Regions from separate parts of the Bradyrhizobium zhengyangense genome, predicted to be linked through region 1. Evidence: predicted binding sites of a transcription regulator. Region 1 holds the regulator's gene; the other holds the start of a gene.

Region 1 (10,636 bases):
CGGATGGATGCGTTCGAGCAGATGCGTCGAGGTGATGTAGGCGAGATCGAACGGCGGGTCCTGGCGCAGCAGCACCACGTCAAAGCCGTTCAGTGCCTCGCGCCTTGGCTCGCCGAGGGTGAAGTGATCACCGGGCTCGTCGCGCACCGTCAGCAGCTGGACCGGCGCCACGATCTCCTCGCCGACCATCGAGAGCTTGTCGGGGGTGTAATAGGACAGGCCGTGGCCGCGCTTCTGCGCCTCCAGAAGCAGCGCAAAGGTGGAGTCGCCCTTGATGTTGATGCGGGCGATGGGGTCCATCTGGACGGCGATGTTCAGTTTCATGGTCTGCCTTTCAGGTCGAGGCGTCGAATGCCGCCAACACATGGCGTGGAAGTGAGCGCGGCGCAATCAGCATGGCGTCGAATCGCAATTCGAATTCCGCATGCTCGGGATGCGCTATCAGCCAGCCCTGCGCGGCATCGATGATGCGTTGCTGCTGGCGCGGCGTCACCGCATAGGCGGCCTCGTCGAGGCTGGCGCGCGCCTTGACCTCGACGAAGGCGATCAGGTTGCGGCGGCGCGCAACGAGGTCGATCTCGCCATGCGCCGTGCGGTAGCGTTTGGCGAGGATGCGGTAGCCTTTCGCCATCAGATAGGCAGCGGCGCGGCTCTCGGCGGAGATGCCGGTGCGAAACGCGGCGACGCGCTCGGGCGAGGCGATCTTCGGTTCGGCCGGCGCCTTAGTCTTCGCCATCGCCGCCCCGCAAATCTTTGGCGAGTTCGAGTGCGCGGGCATAGACCTCGCGGCGCGGCCGGCCCGAGAGTGCGACGGCATGCGCGACCGCGTCCTTGACGCTGTTCGTGGAAAGCTGCGTGCGCAGGAGATCGTCCAGCGCATCCGCTGTCAGCACATCGGCATCGGCGGCGGGCGGAGCGATCACCAGCACGAATTCGCCGCGCGTCTCCAGCGTGTCCGCCTCGCGCGCGAGCTCGCTCAGCGTCGCGCGTGAAATCTCCTCGTGCAGTTTGGTCAGCTCGCGGCAGATCGCGGCCTCGCGCGTGCCCATGATCTCGGCGAGCTCGGCGAGCGTATCCTGCACACGATTGCCGGATTCGAACATCACCAGCGTCGCATCGATGCGGGCGAGCTCGGCCAGGCGCGATTTTCGCGCGGCGGACTTGGACGGCAGAAAACCTTCGAAGAAGAAGCGATCGGTCGGCAGCGCGGCGACGGACAGCGCCGCCAGCACCGAGGACGGGCCGGGCAGGGCATAGACCGCATGGCCCGCGGCGCAGACCTCGCGCACCAGCTTGTAGCCAGGATCGGAAATCAGCGGCGTGCCGGCGTCCGACACCAGCGCGACCGAGCCGCCGGCCGCGAGCGCCTCCAGGATTTTGGGCCGCGCGGCCTCCGCATTGTGCTCGTGATACGGCTTGAGCTGCGCCGCGATGTCGTAGCGCTCGGTCAGGCGCCGCGTGATCCTTGTGTCCTCGCAGGCGATGATTTCGACGGCGGCCAGCGTCTGCAGGGCGCGCAGCGTGATGTCACCGAGATTGCCGATGGGGGTCGCGACCAGATAGAGGCCGGCCGCGAGTTTCGGCGCCACGAGCCGGTGGGCATCGATGGAGAACCCGCGCGAGGCGGCGTCCGTGGCTTCAGTCGTATTTATCGGGGCCGGCTTTGCGCGCATAATGAGATGAACTTAGGCATGATGTCAGGGGCTGGGAACCGGCCCCTCGAAAAAGATCATGCCTGGCCAGGATATTGAAGCGGGGCGAGGAAGGACTGGAATGTGATCCATCCGGCATCACATTCCAGAGGGAGTGGAGCGTCAGCGCCATATTCACGGCGGAAACGGCGCCTTGATGCTTTCGTGACGGACGGCGGACAGCAAGCCAGGACAGGACGACGGTCGCGTTAAGCGGTCATTATCCTTTTGTTTTGGTTAACTATTTGCCGACAATATGCCTGAATCCGCGGCTTGTGTCGCGGAAAGAATGTTGTGACTGGCGCAGATGCGGCCGGTCAGAAGAGAAGCTGAGATGGTGGGCCCGCGTGATCTGAAGTCTCCCGTCAAGGGGCGCCTGATGTCAGGGGCGACCCGGCGGAGTGCGCTTGGCCTGCTGCTCGGCACGCCCCTGCTGTCCGCCTGCGCCGGTGTGCAGCAGAGCCTCAGCCAGTTCTCCAATCCCTTCTCCAGCTCCTCGCCGCCGCCCGCCCAGCCGGCTGGTCCGCCGCAGCAGGCGACCACCGCCGGCACCGGCGGCGTGAAGGTTGCCGTGATTCTGCCGCTCTCGGCCGCCGGCAATGCCGGGCTTGCCGCGCAATCCATGCGCAATGCCGCCGAGATGGCGCTGGCCGAGTTCCAGAACCCGAACATCCAGCTGCTGATCAAGGACGACAATGGCAGCCCGCAGGGCGCGCAAGCCGGCGCGCAGCAGGCGGTGGATGAAGGCGCCGAGATCATTCTGGGGCCGCTGTTCGCGCAGTCGGTGCCGGCGGTGGCGCAGGTCGCGCGCACGCGCGGCATTTCGGTGATCGCGTTCTCGACCGATTCGAGCATTGCCGGCCGCGGCGTCTATCTGCTGAGCTTCCTGCCGGAGTCCGACGTCAATCGCATCATCGAATACTCAGCCAGCATCGGGAAACGCTCCGTCGCCGTGCTGGTGCCTGATAATGCCTATGGCAATGTCGTCGAAGCCGCGGTGAAGGCAGCCGTGCCGCGGCGTGGCGGCCGCGTCGTCGCGTTCGAGAAATACGGCGCCGATCGTGCGACGCCGGCGCGATCGGTGGCGCAGCAGCTCGGCAGTGCGGATGCGCTGTTCATTGCCGATGACGGCGATTCCGTCGTTGCGGTCGCCGATGCGATGACCGCGGCCGGCGCCAATTTGCGCAACATCCAGCTGCTCGGCACCGGCCTGTGGGACAGTCCGCGTGTCTATGCCAGCCCAAACTTGCAAGGCGGCCTCTACGCCGCGCCCGATCCGGCGGGTTTTCGCGCGTTCTCCGGCCGCTATCGCACCAAATACGGCGCCGATCCGATCCGCACCGCGACGCTCGCTTATGACGCGGTCGCGCTCGTTGCTGCGCTCGCGCGCACGCAAGGCACCACGCGCTTCTCGTCCGATGTGCTCACCAACCCCTCAGGCTTTGCCGGCATCGACGGCCTGTTCCGCTTCCGCGCCGACGGCACCAATGAGCGCGGACTTGCGGTGATGAAGGTGACGACAGGTGGCGGTGTCGCGGTCGCGGGCTCGCCGAAGAGTTTTGGGGCGTAGCTCAGGACGACGGTGCCGTGGGGCGGGCAAAGCGTAGCGTGCCCACGCAGTTTCCGTGATCGAGAGAGATCGTGGGCACGGCGCAAGTGCGCCTTTGCCCCACCCTACGAGATCTCGCTACGCCGCGAGATCGGCGACCACCGCATCGAGCACCGGGAATCCGCTGCTGGTCACGCGCAGGCGGCCCGTCGCATCGACCGTGATCGCTCCCTCCTCACGCAGCAGCGCGATACGTTTGGGGTCGAGCGGGCGGCCGGAGAGCGCCTTGTAGCGCTCGGGATCGATACCCTCGGCCAAGCGCAATCCCATCAGCAGGAATTCGTCGGCGCGCTCTTCGCTGTTGAGGAGATCGTCGGTGACGATTCCGTCGCCATTGGTCTCGACCCGCATCAGCCAGGCTTCCGGGCGCTTCTCGGTGGCGGTGGCATGGCGCACGCCCTCGATGTCGAGACGGCCGTGGGCGCCGGGGCCGATGCCGGCATATTCCTCGCCGCGCCAGTAGACCAGATTGTGCCGGCACTCGGCGCCGCGCCGTGCGTGGTTGGAAATCTCGTAGGCGGGCAGCCCGAGCGTGTCGCAGGTTTCCTGCGTGACGTCGTAGAGAGCGCGCGCCACGGCTTCATTCGGCGTCTTCAATTTGCCGGCCTGGTGCAGGCCGAAGAACGGCGTGCCTTCCTCGATCGTCAATTGGTAGAGCGACAAATGTTCGGCCGCCTCATCGATCGCGAGGCGCAGTTCGTCCGCCCACATCGCCGGTGTCTGGTCGGGACGGGCATAGATCAAATCGAACGAGTAACGGTCGAACGAGCGGCGCGCGATCGCGACGGCATCGAGCGCCTCTCGCGCGCTGTGCATGCGGCCCAGCGCTTTCAGCGAGGCATCGTCGAGCGCCTGCACGCCGAGCGAGACGCGGTTGACGCCGGCGGCGCGATAGCCGGCAAAGCGCGTAGCTTCGACACTGGTCGGATTGGCCTCCAGCGTGACTTCGACATCGCTTGCCACCGTCCAGTGCTTGCCGATCGCGTCGAGCACGGCGCCGACGGTTGAAGGCTGCATCAGTGACGGCGTGCCGCCGCCGAGGAAGATCGAGGTTACCTCGCGTCCGGGTGCGCGCGCGGCGGTCGTCGCGATCTCGCGGGCGAAGGCCGAAGCAAAGCGTGCCTCGTCGATCGCGGCGTGGCGGACATGGCTGTTGAAGTCGCAATAGGGGCACTTCGACAGGCAGAACGGCCAGTGCACGTAGACGCCGAACGCATCCTTGTTAGCGCGGCTCAAGGCAGATCTCCGCCAGTTTCACGAAGGCACGGGCGCGGTGCGACAGGCCGAGGCCGAGCGGTGGCAGGCCGTGCTTCTCGATGCTTTCCATCTCGCCGAAGGTTCTGATGTGACCGTCGGGCAGGAACATCGGATCGTAACCGAAGCCGGCAGTGCCGCGCGGCGGCCACACCAGCGTGCCGTCGACGCGCGCCTCGACCTCTTCGAGATGATTGTCCGGCCAGGCGACGCAGAGTGCGGAGACGAAATGGGCTTTGCGCTTGTCCGGCTTGATGGCACCGCGCTCCTGCAACAGACGCTCGATCTGCGCCATCGCGGCGGCGAAGTCTTTGTTTGGACCGGCCCAGCGCGCGCTGTAGATGCCAGGCGCGCCGTCGAGCGCGTCGACCACGATGCCGGAATCGTCGGCGAAGGACGGCAGCCCGGTCGCCTGCGCCGCCGCGATCGCCTTGATCGCGGCATTGCTGCGGAAATCGTTGCCGGTCTCGTCGGGCTCGCCCAATCCGAGTTCACCGGCCGACACCACCTCGATGCCGTGAGGCGCGAGCAGCTCCTTCATCTCGGCGAGCTTGCCGGGATTGTGGGTCGCGATGACGAGCTTTCCGGTGATTCGGCGGTGCATGGGTCTATTGACTACGCGACAGCCAGTTTCTGCAAGTCCACCAGACGCGCGATGCCCTTCTGCGCCAGCGCGATCAGCTTCAGGAACTCGTCCTGCGTGAACGGCTCGCGTTCTGCGGTGCCCTGCACCTCGACGATGCGGCCATCGCCGGTCATGACGAAATTGGCGTCGGTCTCGGCTTCCGAATCCTCGGCGTAGTCGAGATCGAGCACCGGCGTGCCGTTGTAGATGCCGCAGGAGATCGCGGCGACGTTGTCGCGCATCACGTTGGCCTTGACCATGTTGCGCGCCTTCATCCAAGCGATGCAGTCGGCCAGCGCGACCCAGGCGCCGGTGATCGACGCCGTGCGGGTGCCGCCGTCGGCCTGGAGCACGTCGCAATCGACCGTGATCTGGCGTTCGCCGAGCGCTTCGAGGTCGACGATGGTGCGCAACGAGCGGCCGATCAGGCGCTGGATCTCGACGGTGCGGCCGCTCTGCTTGCCGGCGGCGGCTTCGCGGCGGGTGCGTTCGGAGGTCGCGCGCGGCAGCATGCCATACTCGGCGGTGACCCAGCCGCGGCCCTGGCCCTTCAGCCATGGCGGCAGGCGATCTTCCAGCGTGGCGGTGACCAGCACATGGGTGTCGCCGAATTTCACGAGGCAGGAGCCTTCCGCATATTTGACCACGCCGCGCTCCAGCGTCACGGGGCGCAATTCGTCGGGCGCACGGCGGCTTGGCCGCATGGGAAATCCTCCAGAACTCATGGGGTAGGGCTGTTCGCGGTGCTTGTAGGTGGGGTCAGGGTGGGCAGCAAGGCTTTTTCACCCCCTGATATCGACCCCGCAAACGCCGCGCTTGTCAGAACCGTCCTGGATGGCCAAATTACAAGCATCTGAGAGGAGTTGCCGTCTGTGGCCCATCACGATCCGATCCATCTGATCGCGCCGCGCGCAGGCCTCGCCCAGCTCAACGAGCGTTCCCGCGACATCTTTCGACAAATTGTCGAAAGCTATCTCGCGACCGGTGAGCCGGTCGGCTCGCGCAACATCTCGCGCCTGATCGCGATGCCGCTGTCGCCGGCCTCGGTCCGCAATGTCATGGCCGATCTGGAACAGCTCGGCCTGATCTATGCGCCGCACACCTCGGCCGGAAGGTTGCCGACGGAACTCGGCCTGCGCTTCTTCGTCGACGCCCTGATGCAGGTCGGCGACCTCAACGAGGCCGAGCGGCAGTCGATCCAGAGCCAGCTCGCGACCGTCGGCCACGCCCAATCCGTCGAGGCGGCGCTGTCGGAAGCGCTGACGCGGCTGTCCGGTCTCACGCGCGCCGCCGCCGTCGTCCTGACGCCAAAATCAAATGCGCGGCTGAAACACATCGAATTCGTTAGGCTGGAACCCGAAAAGGCGTTGGTGATCCTGGTCGGCGAGGACGGTCAGGTCGAAAACCGCGTGTTGACCCTGCCGCCCGGAGTTCCATCCTCTGCGCTCACGGAGGCCGGCAATTTCCTCAACGCCCGGATCCGCGGCCGGACGCTGGCAGAGGCGCGGCTGGAGCTCGAAACCGCGCTTGGCGAGGCCCGCGCCGAGCTCGATCAGCTGACGCAAAAGGTCATTTCGGCCGGCATCGCGAGCTGGTCGGGCGGCGAGAATGAGGACCGCCAGCTCATCGTCCGCGGCCACGCCAATCTGCTGGAAGATCTGCATGCGCTGGAGGATCTCGAGCGTGTCAGGCTGCTGTTCGACGATCTCGAGACCAAGCGTGGCGTGATCGACCTGCTCGGGCGCGCCGAAACCGCTGAAGGTGTCAGGATCTTCATCGGCAGCGAGAACAAGCTGTTTTCGCTATCGGGCTCCTCCACCATCATCTCGCCCTATCGGGATGCCGCCGGCCGCATCGTCGGCGTTTTGGGCGTGATCGGGCCGACGCGGCTGAATTATGCCCGCGTGATCCCGACTGTGGACTACGCCGCCCGCATCGTCAGTCGCCTGCTGGGAGGCTAGTAGGGGGCTGACCGGCATTTGAGCCGATCACGGGCGCTTGATTTTCGGCGCCCGAAGCACGATATCCGGGCCAGAAAACCTCCCCCTGAGCGAGTTCGAGAAGCAGCCGATGACCGATCCAACCCGGCAACCCGAAGACACGGCCGCGCCGACCGGCGAGCCCGTGGTGTCGAAGCCCTACATCATGCCCGACGATCCCGAGCCGGGTTCGGTCGAGCTGTTGCAGAAGGAAGCCGCCGAGGCGCGCGACCGCATGCTGCGGACGCTCGCCGAGATGGAGAATTTGCGCAAGCGTACCGCCAAGGAAGTCGCCGATTCCAAGCTCTACGGTGTCACCGGCTTTGCCCGCGACGTGCTCGACATCGCCGACAACCTCCAGCGCGCGCTCGACGCCGTTCCGGCTGAAGCGCGTGCCACCGCCGATCCCGGCCTGACCGCGCTGATCGAAGGCGTCGAACTCACCGAGCGATCGCTGCTCAGTGCGCTGGAAAAGCACGGCGTGAAGAAGTTCGATCCCTTGGGCCAGAAGTTCGATCCGAACTTCCAGCAGGCGATGTACGAAGTGCCCGACGCATCGGTGCCCGCGGGCACCGTCGTGCAGGTCATGCAGGCCGGCTACACCATCGGCGAGCGCGTGCTGCGCCCGGCGCTGGTCGGCGTCGCCAAGGGCGGCGCGAAGGCTGCGCCTGCGGCGAACAGCAACGAATCGAACTGAGCGATTTTGAGGAGCGCGCTTGCGCGCGTCTCCTCAAGGTCCGGCGTGTGCGCCTTACGCGCTGACCGCGATATCCGCAGACTGAATCCGCTTCACGCCGGCCTTGGCCATGTCGGCCCAGGCCTTTGCCAGCGAGCCCTGCGTATCGATGCCGCGGCAGGCGTCTTCCACGACATAGACTTCAAAGCCTGCCTTGCGCGCATCGAGCGCGGTCCAGGCGACACAGAAATCCGTCGCGAGACCCGCAACGAAGACGCGCTTGATCTTGCGCGACTTCAGATAGGCGGCAAGGCCAGTCGTCGTCTTGCCGTCGGCTTCGAGGAAGGCCGAATAGCTGTCGACGTCCTTGTGAAAACCCTTGCGGATGATGAGCTCGGCCTGCGGGATCGAGAGATCCTTCGACAGCGAGGCGCCGTCGGTGCCCTGCACGCAATGGTCGGGCCACAGCACCTGCTTGCCATAGGGCAGGTCGATGGTCTCGAACGGCTTCTTGCCCGAATGCACTGATGCGAACGAGACGTGGCCGGGCGTGTGCCAGTCCTGCGTCATCACCACGTTCGAGAACGCTTTCGCCATCTTGTTGATGACGGGCACGACCTGCTCGCCTTCCTTCACCGCGAGGCTGCCGCCGGGCAGGAAGCAATTCTGCACGTCGATCACGAGCAGCGCGGAGCTGTCGTCCGGCTTGATCGCAGCTGCTGCGAACAGTGCCGATGGAGCGAGGCTCGCAAGCGCCGTCGTTCCCATCGCGGCCAAGATCTGTCGTCGATTAAGCATCGTCCGCCTCCCCTCCAGGATGATCTCAAGCTGATCCAATGGAGGGAAGCCTAGTTCCGTTCGTGTACGAACGAAAGCCCGAAAATGCAGCCGGCTCTGGTGAACGCTTGGGCTGCCAGCCCCAGGGCCTCTAACCCTTCGGCTGGATGCCGTCGCGCACGGCGCGGAAACGGGTGAAGGCATCGGACCACTGGTCGCGCGGGGCGCTGGCGATGATGCGCAGCGAGGTGCCGCCGCCGAAGCGGATCCACTGCACCACCGTGACCGGGGTCTTGTCCTTGCCGCTGACGCCGTCGATCCGGGTCTCGAAGCCGGGCTGGCTGTTGATGCGGATCGGCTCCGACATGGTGATTTTGGTTTCGCGCAAACCCGGAATCTGAAGGGCCGCCTCCTGGGCGAAGCGGGCGCGGTCGTCGGCGGCTTGCGGGGTGGCGCCGATCAGGCCGAGGATGATGAATGGCTTGGATTCATAGCCCGAGCTCTCGCTGCCGTCGGCCAGGATGATGCTCGAGCCCGGCACCAGCGTACGGACGTCCTTGAAGCCGGCGAGATCGGTGATCTTGAACGGCAGCAGCCCGATCTGCTCGTCGACCGACACCTCCTTGCGGATAGTGGCGGTCGCAAACATCTGCCGCACCGCTTCGTCTGTGTAGATCTTCGCAGCGTTCTCGGGAATTTGCACCGCGACATAGCCGGAGAAGCCGGTGCCCGGCACGATCATCGAATAGCGCTTCACCAGCGTGTCGCCAACCTTGGCGCCTTCGGTGGTAAAATACGCAAGGCCTGCCGACGTCTCGATCTTGTCCGGCTTGACGCCGTTGGTGCCGGCCGGATTGGCGTTGAACGCACTGACGACCTCGTTATAGGCCGCCGGCGGCAGCTCGGTGATCAGCACCTTGACGCTGCCGTCCTCGTTCTCGAAGCCCGGGAAGGTCTTGGCCTTGCTGAGGCCGACCAGAGGCACCATGCCGAGGCGCAGTCCCGGCGGGTAAACGGCGTCGGCGGCAAGCGCCGGAAGCGCCGAAGCGACGAGGAGGACGAGTGCGGCGAGGGGGCGGATCAGCTTCATGGGCACTCTGATTGGTTCACATTGAGGCCGTACGATGGTCGGCCCTCGGGCGCTTTGTCGCGCGAAGCAGCCCCATGGCGAGACCGTCCGGCCGGCCGCCTTTTAGCGGGTTTGGCGCGGCGGTAACAGGGCCGGGCCGCGGATCGCGGCGGGCGGCCGCTCGATCGCCGAACCTGTTAATATTTCCTCACCCGCAAGTGCGGTTGAGCCCGGATACGATCTTCCAAAACCCAATGTTTTCACGGCCCAAAGTTGCGTTCGGTCCTTGCGGGCCCCTCCCCCCCTCCTATATGAGCCTCAACCATCGCAATATCGCGAATGTTTGATCTTAGGGGGTTTCGGTTCGGGTGCCTTCTGGGCCCAGCCAACCTGCCGCAAAAAGAAGGATATCAGGACCATGGGAAAGGTCATTGGGATCGACCTCGGCACCACGAATTCGTGCGTCGCCGTAATGGATGGCAAGAACGCCAAAGTCATCGAGAATTCCGAAGGCATGCGCACGACGCCTTCGATCGTCGCCGTGACTGACGACGGTGAGCGCCTCGTCGGCCAGCCTGCCAAGCGTCAGGCCGTGACCAATCCAGAGCGTACGTTCTTCGCAGTGAAGCGCCTCATCGGCCGCCGCTACGACGACCCCATGGTGGAGAAGGACAAGAAGCTCGTTCCGTACAAGATCGTGAAGGCTTCCAACGGCGATGCCTGGGTCGAGGCCGACGGCCAGACCTACTCGCCCTCGCAGGTCTCGGCGTTCATCTTGCAGAAGATGAAGGAGACCGCGGAAGCCCATCTCGGCCAGAAGGTCGACCAGGCGGTCATCACCGTTCCCGCTTACTTCAACGACGCCCAGCGCCAGGCCACCAAGGACGCCGGCAAGATCGCGGGCCTTGAAGTGCTGCGCATCATCAATGAGCCGACCGCGGCCGCGCTCGCCTATG
Region 2 (10,636 bases), on a different contig from region 1:
AGGCCCAGCCCGGCTACGGCCAGCCGCCTTACGGTCAGGCTTACGGACAAGGCCAGGGATACGGACAAGGATACGGACAGGGCTATGGCGCGCCGCCGGTCGGCGGTGGCGGCGGCTCGTTCCTCGGCACCGCGGCGGCGGCCGCGGCCGGCGTGGTCGGCGGCTCGCTGCTGCTCTCCAGCATTCGCGGCATGATGGGCGGCGGATCGCATCAGGCTTTCGGCGACACCACCATCATCGAGGAGCGCGGTGGCGGCTCCACGGGTGGCAGTCCCTGGGGCGGCGACCAGTCCGGCGGCTCGCTCGCGCGCGACGCCGGCCTCGATGACATCGGGTCGAACCGGGATTCCCGTCAGGGCTTCTTCGACCAGGCCTCGAACGATCGCGACAACGACGACCAGAACTACGACAACAACGACAATATGGACACGGCCGACGACAGCGATTTCGGCGGCGGTGACGATGGCGGCAGCGACTACGCGTAAAGCCGCGCGACGCGCCAAACAAAAACGGCCGCCGATGAGGCGGCCGTTTTCACATCAAACGTCAGAGTCTCACATCACCACGACCTTGGTGCCGACATTGACGCGGCCATAGAGGTCGATGACGTCCTCGTTGCGCATGCGGATGCAACCGGAGGAAACGTTGGTGCCGATGGTCCAGGGCTCGTTGGAGCCGTGGATGCGATAGAGCGTGGAGCCGAGATACATTGCACGCGCGCCGAGCGGGTTTTCCGGGCCGCCTTCCATGTGCCTCGGCAAGTCGGGACGGCGGGCGATCATTTCCGCCGGCGGCGTCCAATCGGGCCATTCGCGCTTGGCGGTGATCGACTTCACGCCGGTCCAGGTGAAGCCCTCGCGTCCGACGCCGATGCCATAGCGCAGCGCCCGGCCGTTGCCTTCGACGAGGTAGAGGAACTTGTTGTTGGAATCGACGACGATGGTGCCGGCGCCTTCCTTGCCGCTATAGTCGACCAGCTGTTTCTCGAATTTCGGATCGAACGGACGCTGCCGCGGATCGATCGCTTCCTGCTGGTAGCTTGCGCCTTGCTGATAACCGCCCTGCATCTGCGGCTCGCCCATCGGCGGCATGCGACGCGGATCGGCGTAAGCGGGCTGCTGCTGATAGATCGGCTGCTCCGGCGCATAGGCCGGGCCGCGGCCGGGTCCGTCGCCGAACAGGAACTCGATGAAACCGCCGCCCATACTGGCATTGGAGGCGACGCGCACCGGCGCGGGGGTTACACGCGGCTGGTAGAGCACCGCGGGCGGATCGTTCGGCACGCTATTGTCGAAGGCGCTGGCGCTGGTCGCGCCGACAATGAAGGCGCATGCGCTGCCGAGCAGCGCAACAGACATTTTCTTGAACATCGACGTACTCTGTACTGTTTCGTCTAGTTGCATTCGCCGCCGAACGCGCTGGCTGATTTTTCGCGTCCCCGACGTGGTCAATAAAGAGCAAACTCCGTTGCGTTTGGTAAACAGATCAGGCGTTTCGATTCACCACGTCGCGAGCAACGCTGCAATTTCCCGATCAGCGTTTATTTTCGATGAAAGGCAAAGCCTCATGGTTAATCGTGCGTTTGCGCGCCGTCGCGCGCGGCTGCACAACAGTTCCTGACGTGAACCTCGTGTTAAATTGCTTCTGTCTACAAAGACGCGTGAGTGAGGTGGGGGGAGTATCCTGATGGCTGTTCACCGCAAGCGTTTTCGTGTCGAGGATATCGCCGGTGGCGAGATGCCAGTTTTAGACGTGACTGAAGAGGCCGGCCCGATGCATAGCGAAATCATGGCGGAGCTGCGCGCGATCCGCGCCCAGATGGCACGAAGCAGCCAAGCCGCGCTGCCGCCGAGCGATGCCGTCGTGGCGCAGGAAGTTGCCGATACGCGCGCGCTGCTGGAAACCTACCGCGCCCAGATCGAACAGTGCGAGAAGCTGAAGGTCGAGCTCGACCTCATCCACGACGCCATCGACCGCACCAAGCGCGAGATCGCGACCCTGCACGGCAAGAGCTTCGACGGCGGCGAGATGGCCAAGGTCAATGGCGAGCTCGGTGCAGTGGTCGGCGGCACCGAACAGGCGACCCAGCAGATCCTCGAAGCCGCCGAGTCGATCGACCAGGCGGCCAGCGCGATGTCCAAGGTGCAATCGGCCGACCAGCAGAAGCGGCTTGCCGACGACATCCAGGAACGGGTCATCTCGATCTTCGAAGCCTGCAACTTCCAGGACCTGACCGGCCAGCGCATCAGCAAGGTCATGAGCACGATGAAGTTCATCGAGCAGCACATCAACGCGATGATGGAGATCTGGGGCGGCGTCGACGCCATCAAGGCTCACGTGCCGGCTCCGGTCGACACTCGCAGCGAGGACGACAAGCTCCTCAACGGCCCGAAGCTCGCCGGCGACGTCGGCCATGCCTCGCAGGACGACATCGACGCGCTGTTCGACTAAGCGGACGCGCAAACAGACAAACAAAATGCCGGCCCTCGGGCCGGCATTTTTTGTTTCTCGTCATTGCGAGGAGCTCGCGACAAAATCGCGCAGCAATTTTGCGCTGAAGCGACGAAGCAATCCAAGCTGCCTCCGCGGAGACAGACTGGATTGCTTCGCTTCGCTCGCAATGACGAGTGGTTAGGCCGAAACCCCGGTCACGCCCGCGGCGCGCAGCGGACATAGACCATGTTGCCGTAGCGGGTGGCGGCGTCCTTGTCGACGAAGCGGGTGATCATGACGCGGCCGTCGAAAGAGACGATCTCGCGGTCCTGCTCGCCGGGCGTCGGACCGGACGGGCCGATATAGTTCTTGCCGCTCGGCGAGCCCTTCAGCCGCAGCTCCTGGGGCGTTGCCTGGTCGGCCAGATGCATGACCACCCCGCCGGAGGACCCGGCGCCGATCACGTAGGGATTCTTGCACTGGGCCCTCGCCGCCGCCTCGGTGCGGGCGCGGTCGGCCGGGTTCTGGAACGAGGCGAGGCCCCAGCGGCCGACGATCTCGTCGGCGCGGATCGAGGCCGGCATTTCCGGCGCGACGCCGGGCTCGGCCTCAGGCGCAGGCTGGGACGAAGAGAAGGACGGCAGGCTCATGCCGCCGCCGCAGGCCCCCAACAGCAGCGCCAGGCAAGAGGCCGCCGCCAGATTGGCAACCGTGCGCGCGTGAGCTGAACTGATCATGGCATTCCCCCGAACAAGACCATGGCCGCACCCCTCCCGCAGCCAAGCGCAAAACCGCTGCCAGAGCAATGACGTCCTTTGATACGCCCGAGCCCCGAACAAGTTTCCAATGCCACCATCCTATATCCGCCTCACCAATCGCTTAACCACCTTTGCTTGACAGGATCGCAGCCAAGCCATATCCCCTGCGCACTATTAGCACTCGGAAAGACCGATTGCTAAGCGCGCCGTTCGCCCCTCGGGAAGAGGAAGGACGGCGGCGCCGCCACCCACTTCCGCTGCTTTCGAAAAAAGCGAGCCTCCAAAGGGAAACGTCATGGCTAAGTCCAAATTTCGTCCGCTGCATGACCGTGTCGTGGTCAAACGTATCGACGCCGAGGAAAAGACCAAGGGCGGCATCATCATCCCCGACACAGCCAAGGAAAAGCCGTCCCAGGGCGAAGTCGTCGCGGTCGGCCCCGGCGGCCGTGACGAGGCTGGCAAGCTGATCCCGATCGACCTCAAGGTCGGCGACCGCGTGCTGTTCGGCAAGTGGTCGGGCACCGAGGTCAAGATCGACAACGAAGAGCTCCTGATCATGAAGGAGTCGGACATCATGGGCGTGATGGCCTAAGGCCGTCAGCCTGAACGGCCGCTGAATGCTATGCCCGGATCATCAGGTCCGGGCATCCATCGTTCCGCCGCACATCACCACGCACGACACATCACGACACAACAGGGATTGCAGACAATGGCTGCCAAGGACGTCAAGTTTTCCGGAGACGCGCGCGATCGCATGCTGCGCGGCGTCGACATTCTCGCCAACGCGGTCAAGGTGACGCTCGGTCCGAAGGGCCGCAACGTCGTCATCGAGAAGTCATTCGGCGCCCCCCGCATCACCAAGGACGGCGTCACCGTCGCCAAGGAGATCGAGCTCGAGGACAAGTTCGAGAACATGGGCGCCCAGATGGTGCGTGAGGTCGCCTCCAAGACCAACGACCTCGCCGGCGACGGCACCACCACCGCGACCGTGCTGGCCCAGGCCATCGTGCGCGAAGGCGCCAAATCGGTTGCCGCCGGCATGAACCCGATGGACCTCAAGCGCGGCATCGACATCGCGGTCCATGCCGTCGTCAAGGACATCGAGAAGCGCGCCAAGCCGGTCGCGTCCTCTTCCGAGGTCGCCCAGGTCGGCACCATCTCGGCCAACGGCGATGCCGCCATCGGCAAGATGATCGCGCAGGCGATGCAGAAGGTCGGCAACGAAGGCGTCATCACCGTCGAGGAAAACAAGTCGCTCGACACCGAAGTCGACATCGTCGAGGGCATGAAGTTCGACCGCGGCTATCTCAGCCCGTACTTTGTCACCAACCCCGAGAAGATGACCGCCGAGCTCGAGGACGCCTACATCCTCCTGCACGAGAAGAAGCTCTCCGGCCTGCAGGCCATGCTGCCGGTGCTCGAAGCCGTCGTGCAGTCGGGCAAGCCGCTCGTCATCATCGCCGAGGACGTCGAGGGCGAGGCGCTGGCGACCCTGGTCGTCAACCGCCTGCGTGGCGGCCTCAAGGTCGCCGCCGTCAAGGCGCCGGGCTTCGGCGATCGCCGCAAGGCCATGCTGGAAGACCTCGCGATCCTCACCGGTGGCCAGCTGATCTCCGACGATCTCGGCATGAAGCTCGAGAACGTCACGGTGAAGATGCTCGGCCGCGCCGGCAAGGTCGTGATCGACAAGGAGAACACCACGATCGTCAAGGGCGCCGGCAAGAAGCCGGAGATCGAGGCCCGCGTCGGGCAGATCAAGGCCCAGATCGAGGAGACCACCTCGGACTACGACCGTGAGAAGCTGCAGGAGCGTCTGGCCAAGCTTGCCGGCGGTGTCGCGGTTATCCGCGTCGGCGGCGCGACCGAGATCGAGGTCAAGGAGAAGAAGGACCGCGTCGAGGACGCGCTCAACGCCACCCGCGCCGCGGTGCAGGAAGGCATCGTCCCCGGCGGCGGCGTGACGCTGCTGCGCGCCAAGAAGGCGGTCGGCCGTCTCACCAACGCCAACGCCGACGTGCAGGCCGGCATCAACATCGTGCTGAAGGCGCTCGAAGCTCCGATCCGCCAGATCTCGGAGAATGCCGGCGTCGAGGGGTCGATCGTGGTCGGCAAGATCCTGGAGAACAAGTCCGAGACCTTCGGCTTCGACGCCCAGACCGAGGACTATGTCGACATGATCGAGAAGGGCATCATCGATCCCGCCAAGGTGGTGCGCACCGCGCTGCAGGACGCCTCCTCCGTGGCCGGCCTGCTGGTGACCACCGAAGCCATGGTCGCCGAGGCGCCGAAGAAGGATGCCCCGCCCGCCATGCCGGCCGGCGGCGGCATGGGTGGCTTCTGAGCCCATCCTTCCCCCTGACACTGTTGCGAAGGCCGCCTCCGGGCGGCCTTCTTTTTTGTCGAGACTGGCCCGCGCTTCAACCGGCGGACAAAACCCACTACGGTGGCGCGCCGATTCTGATTTGAGGATTTCGTCAATGCGCGCGCTTTTTCCGACGGCTCTCTTGGCAAGCCTGCTCGTCATGTCTCCAGGGCTCGTATCAGCCCAGATGAAGCTGTCGCCGAAGGCCGCGGCGCCCGGCGGCACCGAGACGCGCTATTTCACCTCGATCGACGGGCTGATGGACGGCAACGCCGACGTCATCCTGAAGGAGACGCGGCAGGGCAAGACGGTCACCGCGGCCGTGCTCGACGTTTGCTATCCCGTGGCGAAGAATTCCGATCGCAAGGATCGCTTCGTCGTCAATCTCCAGGTCTCCGGCCAGACCTTGACCGGCACGACCACGAGCCTCGGCGCGAAGGCGCCTGTCACGGTCAAGCTTACGCGCAAGCCCACCGGCGACACCTTTGAATTCCGCGGCCAGATCGGCATCGGCCAGGCCGTGACCGAAGTGACCTCGCCTGATAATGCCGATCTCAGCGAGAAGGAGTTTCTGGACAACCAGACCACCGACGACGGCATCACGCCCCAGCCGAAGGATTTCACTGAAGTCTCGCCGGAGGCGATCGCGGTCAAGGTCAAGCTCGATGCCGCGACCGACTTCCTGAAAGGCCTCAAGGGCCAGGACGTCGAGGTGACGCTGGCAAGCCTGACCGTCGGCTGTGACGCGCTGCGCGCCGGCGAGCAGACCATCAACATGTCGGTCGATCCGGAGCGCGCGGCCGCGCTGCTCGCAAAATTCAAGGCGATGCCAGGCGTCACGGCCGCAGGCTGGACCGCCGGACTGGTGGAAATGGATCGCACCATCCGCGTTGGCGCTGCCGACTGGCGCGACGGCGACAAGATCAACCGCGACAAGCTCGCAGGCGCGATCGCCGGCGTGCTCAGCAGGACGCTCGCGGCCAAGCCGGTCTCGCAGAGCTTCAACGCCGCCACCGGCAAGCTCAAGCTGGTGTTCAAGCGGCCGAACCAGGATTTCCCGGCGCTCGAGCTCACCGACACGATCGAGGTCGCGGGCCTCGTTTCCGCCGACAAGCCGGGGACATCAGACAAGCTGATCCTCTGGATCGGCAGCCCCTCGACCACGACCGCCGACGAAAGCACCGGCGCCAAGCTCAATGTCTCTGACGAGGCGACGGCCGATGAGGAAGGCGACCAGCCCGACGACAACGGCTCGATCGAAGCGCTCGCCAAGGAGCTGAAAGGCCAGCGCTGGGACGCCGACAAGTCGGTGTGGAAGTAGGCGAAGCGACAAACTCGCTGTCATTGCCCGCTTCGCGGGGCATGACGGAGAGGGCTAATTCCCGTTCTGGCGGAAGCGCAGCGTCTTGGGGCCGATCAGCGTGAGCACCTCACCCTGGCGCTTCCAGGTCTCGACGGCGGCTAGCGCGGCGACGAGTTCGTCGTCGGCTTGCGCCCTGGCCGGCGGACAGGAACGATCCTGGATCTGGCCGGGGACGAAGATCACGGTATTGCCGGCCACCGAGAACTGGCCTTTTCCGCCCTTGCACCAGAGCTCGAGCACGACCTCGCCATTGTCGCCGATCTCGAGGTTGGGAATCCGCTTGGAGCCGGGCTGAGGAACGGCCTCCAGCGTCATCTCGGTGCCGAAGGGAAAGCCCTCTTGCGCACGCGCAACGTCGGACATCGCAAGCACTGCAGCGACCGTGCACACCATCCGCTTCAACAACACCATGAGACCTCTCAACCGACCCGATTTGCCGGGGGTCTTCTATAAGACGGCAAGGCCTTTGAGAAGGTTCGTCGGTTCAAGATACAAAAATCCCCGCGGGACAAGCCCGCGGGGATTTGTATCGGGGCCGGAGGCGCCTGTTACTTCAGGACGAGGGCCGTGAACGGATAGACATAGGCTTGCAACGTCACGAACACACCGACGAGGCAGGCCAGCACGATCGAATGCCAGAACACGAAGCGCAGGATGGTGCCTTCGTGGCCGTACCAGTTGGTCGCGGTGGAGGCGACGACGATCGATTGCGCGTCGATCATCTTGCCCATCACGCCGCCGGATGAATTCGCCGCCGCCATCAGGATCGGCGAGAGGCCGAGCTGCTGCGACGTGATCTTCTGGAGGTTGCCGAACAGGATGTTCGACGACGTATCCGATCCCGTCAGCGCCACGCCCAACCAGCCGAGCAGCGTGCCGAAGAAGGGATAGAGCACGCCGGTTGCGGCAAAGGCGAGACCCAGCGTCGCGTCGACGCCGGAGAGCCGCGTCAACGTACCGATCGCGAGCATCGCCGAGATCGTGATCAGCGAGATCGCGCAGAGCCGGATGGTGCGGCCGTATTCGAGCAAGAGCCGGCCCGGACCGACACCCATCAGGAAGCCGGAGATGATCGCCGCGATCAACATGCCGGTGCCCGTGAAGGACAGGTAGGTGAAGCCGAACACCGCCGCTTCCTTGGTCGGCGCCGGCGCGACCGGCGGCATCTTGTTGATCATCTGGTGCAGTTCGGGAACGGGATAGTTCCAGACGAAGATGTTGTTCGCCCAGGTCTTGAAGGCGCCATTGCCCCAGACCAGCATCACGACGCAGACGATGATCCACGGCAGAAGCGCGCTGAACAGCTCGCTTTGCGTCAGCGGCGTCTTGTCGATCGGTTTTGCCGTCGCCATCGTTGCCGCCGATTCATCGTGCCCGCGCAGCGCCGGCGACAGCCAGAGTTGCTTCGGCTGCCAGACCTTCAGGAACAGGATCAGCGCGCCCATCGAGATCAGCGACGCACCGATGTCGACGATCCAGGGATTGACGAAGTTCGAGATCACGAATTGCGGGACCGCGAACGACACGCCGGTGACGAGGATCGCCGGCCAGACATCCTTCATGCCTCTCCAGCCCGCGAACGCCCACACCACCCAGAACGGCACGATCAGCGAGAACAGCGGCAATTGCCGTCCAACCATCGCGCCGAGAATGTAGGGATCAAGCCCGGTGACCGAGGCGAGGCCCTGGATCGGCGTGCCCAGCGCGCCGAAGGCGACCGGCGCGGTGTTGGCGATCAGCGACAGGCCGGAGGCCGCAAGCGGCGAGAAGCCGAGACCGATCAGCACGGCACCTGTGATGGCCACCGGCGTACCGAAGCCCGAGGCGCCCTCGAAGAACGCACCGAACGAAAATGCGATCAGCAGCAATTGCAATCGCCGGTCCTCGGTGACGCCGCCGACCGCGCGCTTGAGCAGCTCGAAGCGACCGGTGGTCACCGTCACCTGGTAGAGGAAGATGACGTTGAGAACGATCCAGCCGATCGGGAAGAAGCCGGTCACGATGCCGAGGATCGAGGCGCGGACCGACATGTTCACCGGCATCGTGAACACGAAGATCGTGATCAGGTTGGTCACGATCACGGCGACGATGGCCGCAATGTGAGCCTGAACGCGCCCGCTCGCGATCAGCACCAGCAGCGTGACGACAGGTATCGCCGCCGCGATCGTCGACAGCACGGGGCTGTGCAACGGATCATAGATTTGATTCCACATGGTCTTCCTCCCCCACGCATGTGTGCGGCAGGTGGCCCGCGTGGACGGCCAGACCTGCTTGACGTTGCAAGCGATAACCCCCGAGTTGGACGCGAATTCCTCGCGAAAGCAGCGGTTCCGCCCCTGCTCACAAGCTCGCGAAAATCTGGAGGTCCCCACCCCACGCCGTTATGCCCATGCTAGGGTTGCAAGCTGCGGCTCGCCAACGCAAATTGCAGAACTTGCGACTTTAGTCTAAGTGCGCCGCTTTCTGCCATGGCCTCAGCCGCCTGGCGTCAGGGCCGCTGTGAATATCCCTCAGGAGATATCCCTCTGTGAACAACATCCGCGCCACGCTCGCGATCGTCTGGCGAATCGCCATCCCCTATTTCCGATCGGAGGACAGATGGGCCGGTCGCGGCCTGCTCGCCGCGGTGATCGCGATGGAGTTGGCGCTGGTCGCGATCAATGTCCTCGTCAGCCAGTGGCAGAACCGGTTTTTCACGGCCATCCAGGAATACGATCTGGCCCGGTTCGTCACGGAGATCTGGATATTCCTCGGCCTCGCGTCCGTCTTCATCGCGCTCGCCGTCTACAAACTCTATCTGAACCAGTGGCTGCAGATCCGCTGGCGGCAATGGCTGACCAGGCACTACCTCGGCGAATGGCTCGACGAGGCCACGCACTATCGCATGCAGCTCACGGGTGACGCCGCCGACAACCCGGATCAGCGCATCACCGAGGACGTCAAGAATTTCGTCGAGCAAACGCTGGTGATCGGGTTGGGCCTGCTGTCGTCCATCGTGACGCTGGCCTCGTTCGTCGTGATCCTGTGGGGTCTGTCCAACAAGGCACCACTGCACCTTTACGGCACCGATATCGTCATCCCCGGTTTTCTGTTTTGGTGTGCGCTGCTTTACGCGGTGCTGGGTACGGCGCTGACGCACTGGATCGGCGCGCCGCTCATCAACCTCAATTTCGAGCAGCAGCGCTTTGAGGCCGATTTCCGCTTCAATCTGGTTCGCGTCCGCGAAAACTCCGAGCAGATCGCGCTGCTGAAGGGCGAAGGCGCCGAGCGCAGCCGCCTGCTGGACCGCTTCGGCTTCGTGATCGGCAATTGGTATGCGATCATGGGGCGCACCAAGCGCCTGACCGCTTTCACAGCGAGCTACAGTCAGGCAGCGGTGATCTTTCCCTATGTGGTGGTGGCGCCAGCTTACTTCGCCAAGAGCATCCAGCTCGGCGACATGATGCAGACCGGCTCGGCTTTCGGCAGCGTGCAGGATGCTCTGTCCTTCTTCGTCACGGCCTATCGTTCGATCGCCGAATGGCGTGCGATCGTCGCGCGTCTCGACGGCTTCGAGATGTCGGTCGACAGCGCGGTAAACCTGCCGGCGCATCAGGCGACGATCGAGCTCAAGGCGGCCGGCGGCAGCCGCAATATCGGGCTTGAGAAGCTTTGCGTGTATCTGCCCAACGGCAAGCCGCTGGTGGCAGCCGACGGCTTTGCCATCCAGACGTCGGAGCG

The links. The regulator HrcA, encoded in region 1, represses chaperone genes, less so after heat shock. The targets are predictions, from matches to a motif close to GTTAGCACTCNCNNNNNGNGAGTGCTAAC.
Region 2: the regulator HrcA is predicted to act here: its motif matches at 3,365-3,393, upstream of L6639_RS26385 (co-chaperone GroES).

The regions. Positions count from the first base shown of each region.
Region 1 is NZ_JAKLTZ010000002.1:783,246-793,881, reverse strand. It holds gene gshB (glutathione synthase) at 1-324, opposite strand, end outside; gene L6639_RS08950 (YraN family protein) at 335-736, opposite strand; gene rsmI (16S rRNA (cytidine(1402)-2'-O)-methyltransferase) at 723-1,673, opposite strand; gene L6639_RS08940 (penicillin-binding protein activator) at 2,026-3,261, shown strand; gene hemW (radical SAM family heme chaperone HemW) at 3,379-4,536, opposite strand; gene rdgB (RdgB/HAM1 family non-canonical purine NTP pyrophosphatase) at 4,523-5,158, opposite strand; gene rph (ribonuclease PH) at 5,170-5,883, opposite strand; gene hrcA (heat-inducible transcriptional repressor HrcA) at 6,052-7,140, shown strand; gene grpE (nucleotide exchange factor GrpE) at 7,250-7,855, shown strand; gene pncA (bifunctional nicotinamidase/pyrazinamidase) at 7,910-8,632, opposite strand; gene L6639_RS08905 (hypothetical protein) at 8,763-9,701, opposite strand; gene dnaK (molecular chaperone DnaK) at 10,099-10,636, shown strand, end outside.
Region 2 is NZ_JAKLTZ010000007.1:189,028-199,663, forward strand. It holds gene L6639_RS26365 (DUF2076 domain-containing protein) at 1-485, shown strand, start outside; gene L6639_RS26370 (L,D-transpeptidase) at 555-1,370, opposite strand; gene L6639_RS26375 (protein phosphatase CheZ) at 1,687-2,451, shown strand; gene L6639_RS26380 (hypothetical protein) at 2,649-3,170, opposite strand; gene L6639_RS26385 (co-chaperone GroES) at 3,487-3,783, shown strand; gene groL (chaperonin GroEL) at 3,901-5,532, shown strand; gene L6639_RS26395 (hypothetical protein) at 5,669-6,874, shown strand; gene L6639_RS26400 (META domain-containing protein) at 6,929-7,327, opposite strand; gene L6639_RS26405 (L-lactate permease) at 7,465-9,129, opposite strand; gene L6639_RS26410 (ABC transporter ATP-binding protein/permease) at 9,444-10,636, shown strand, end outside.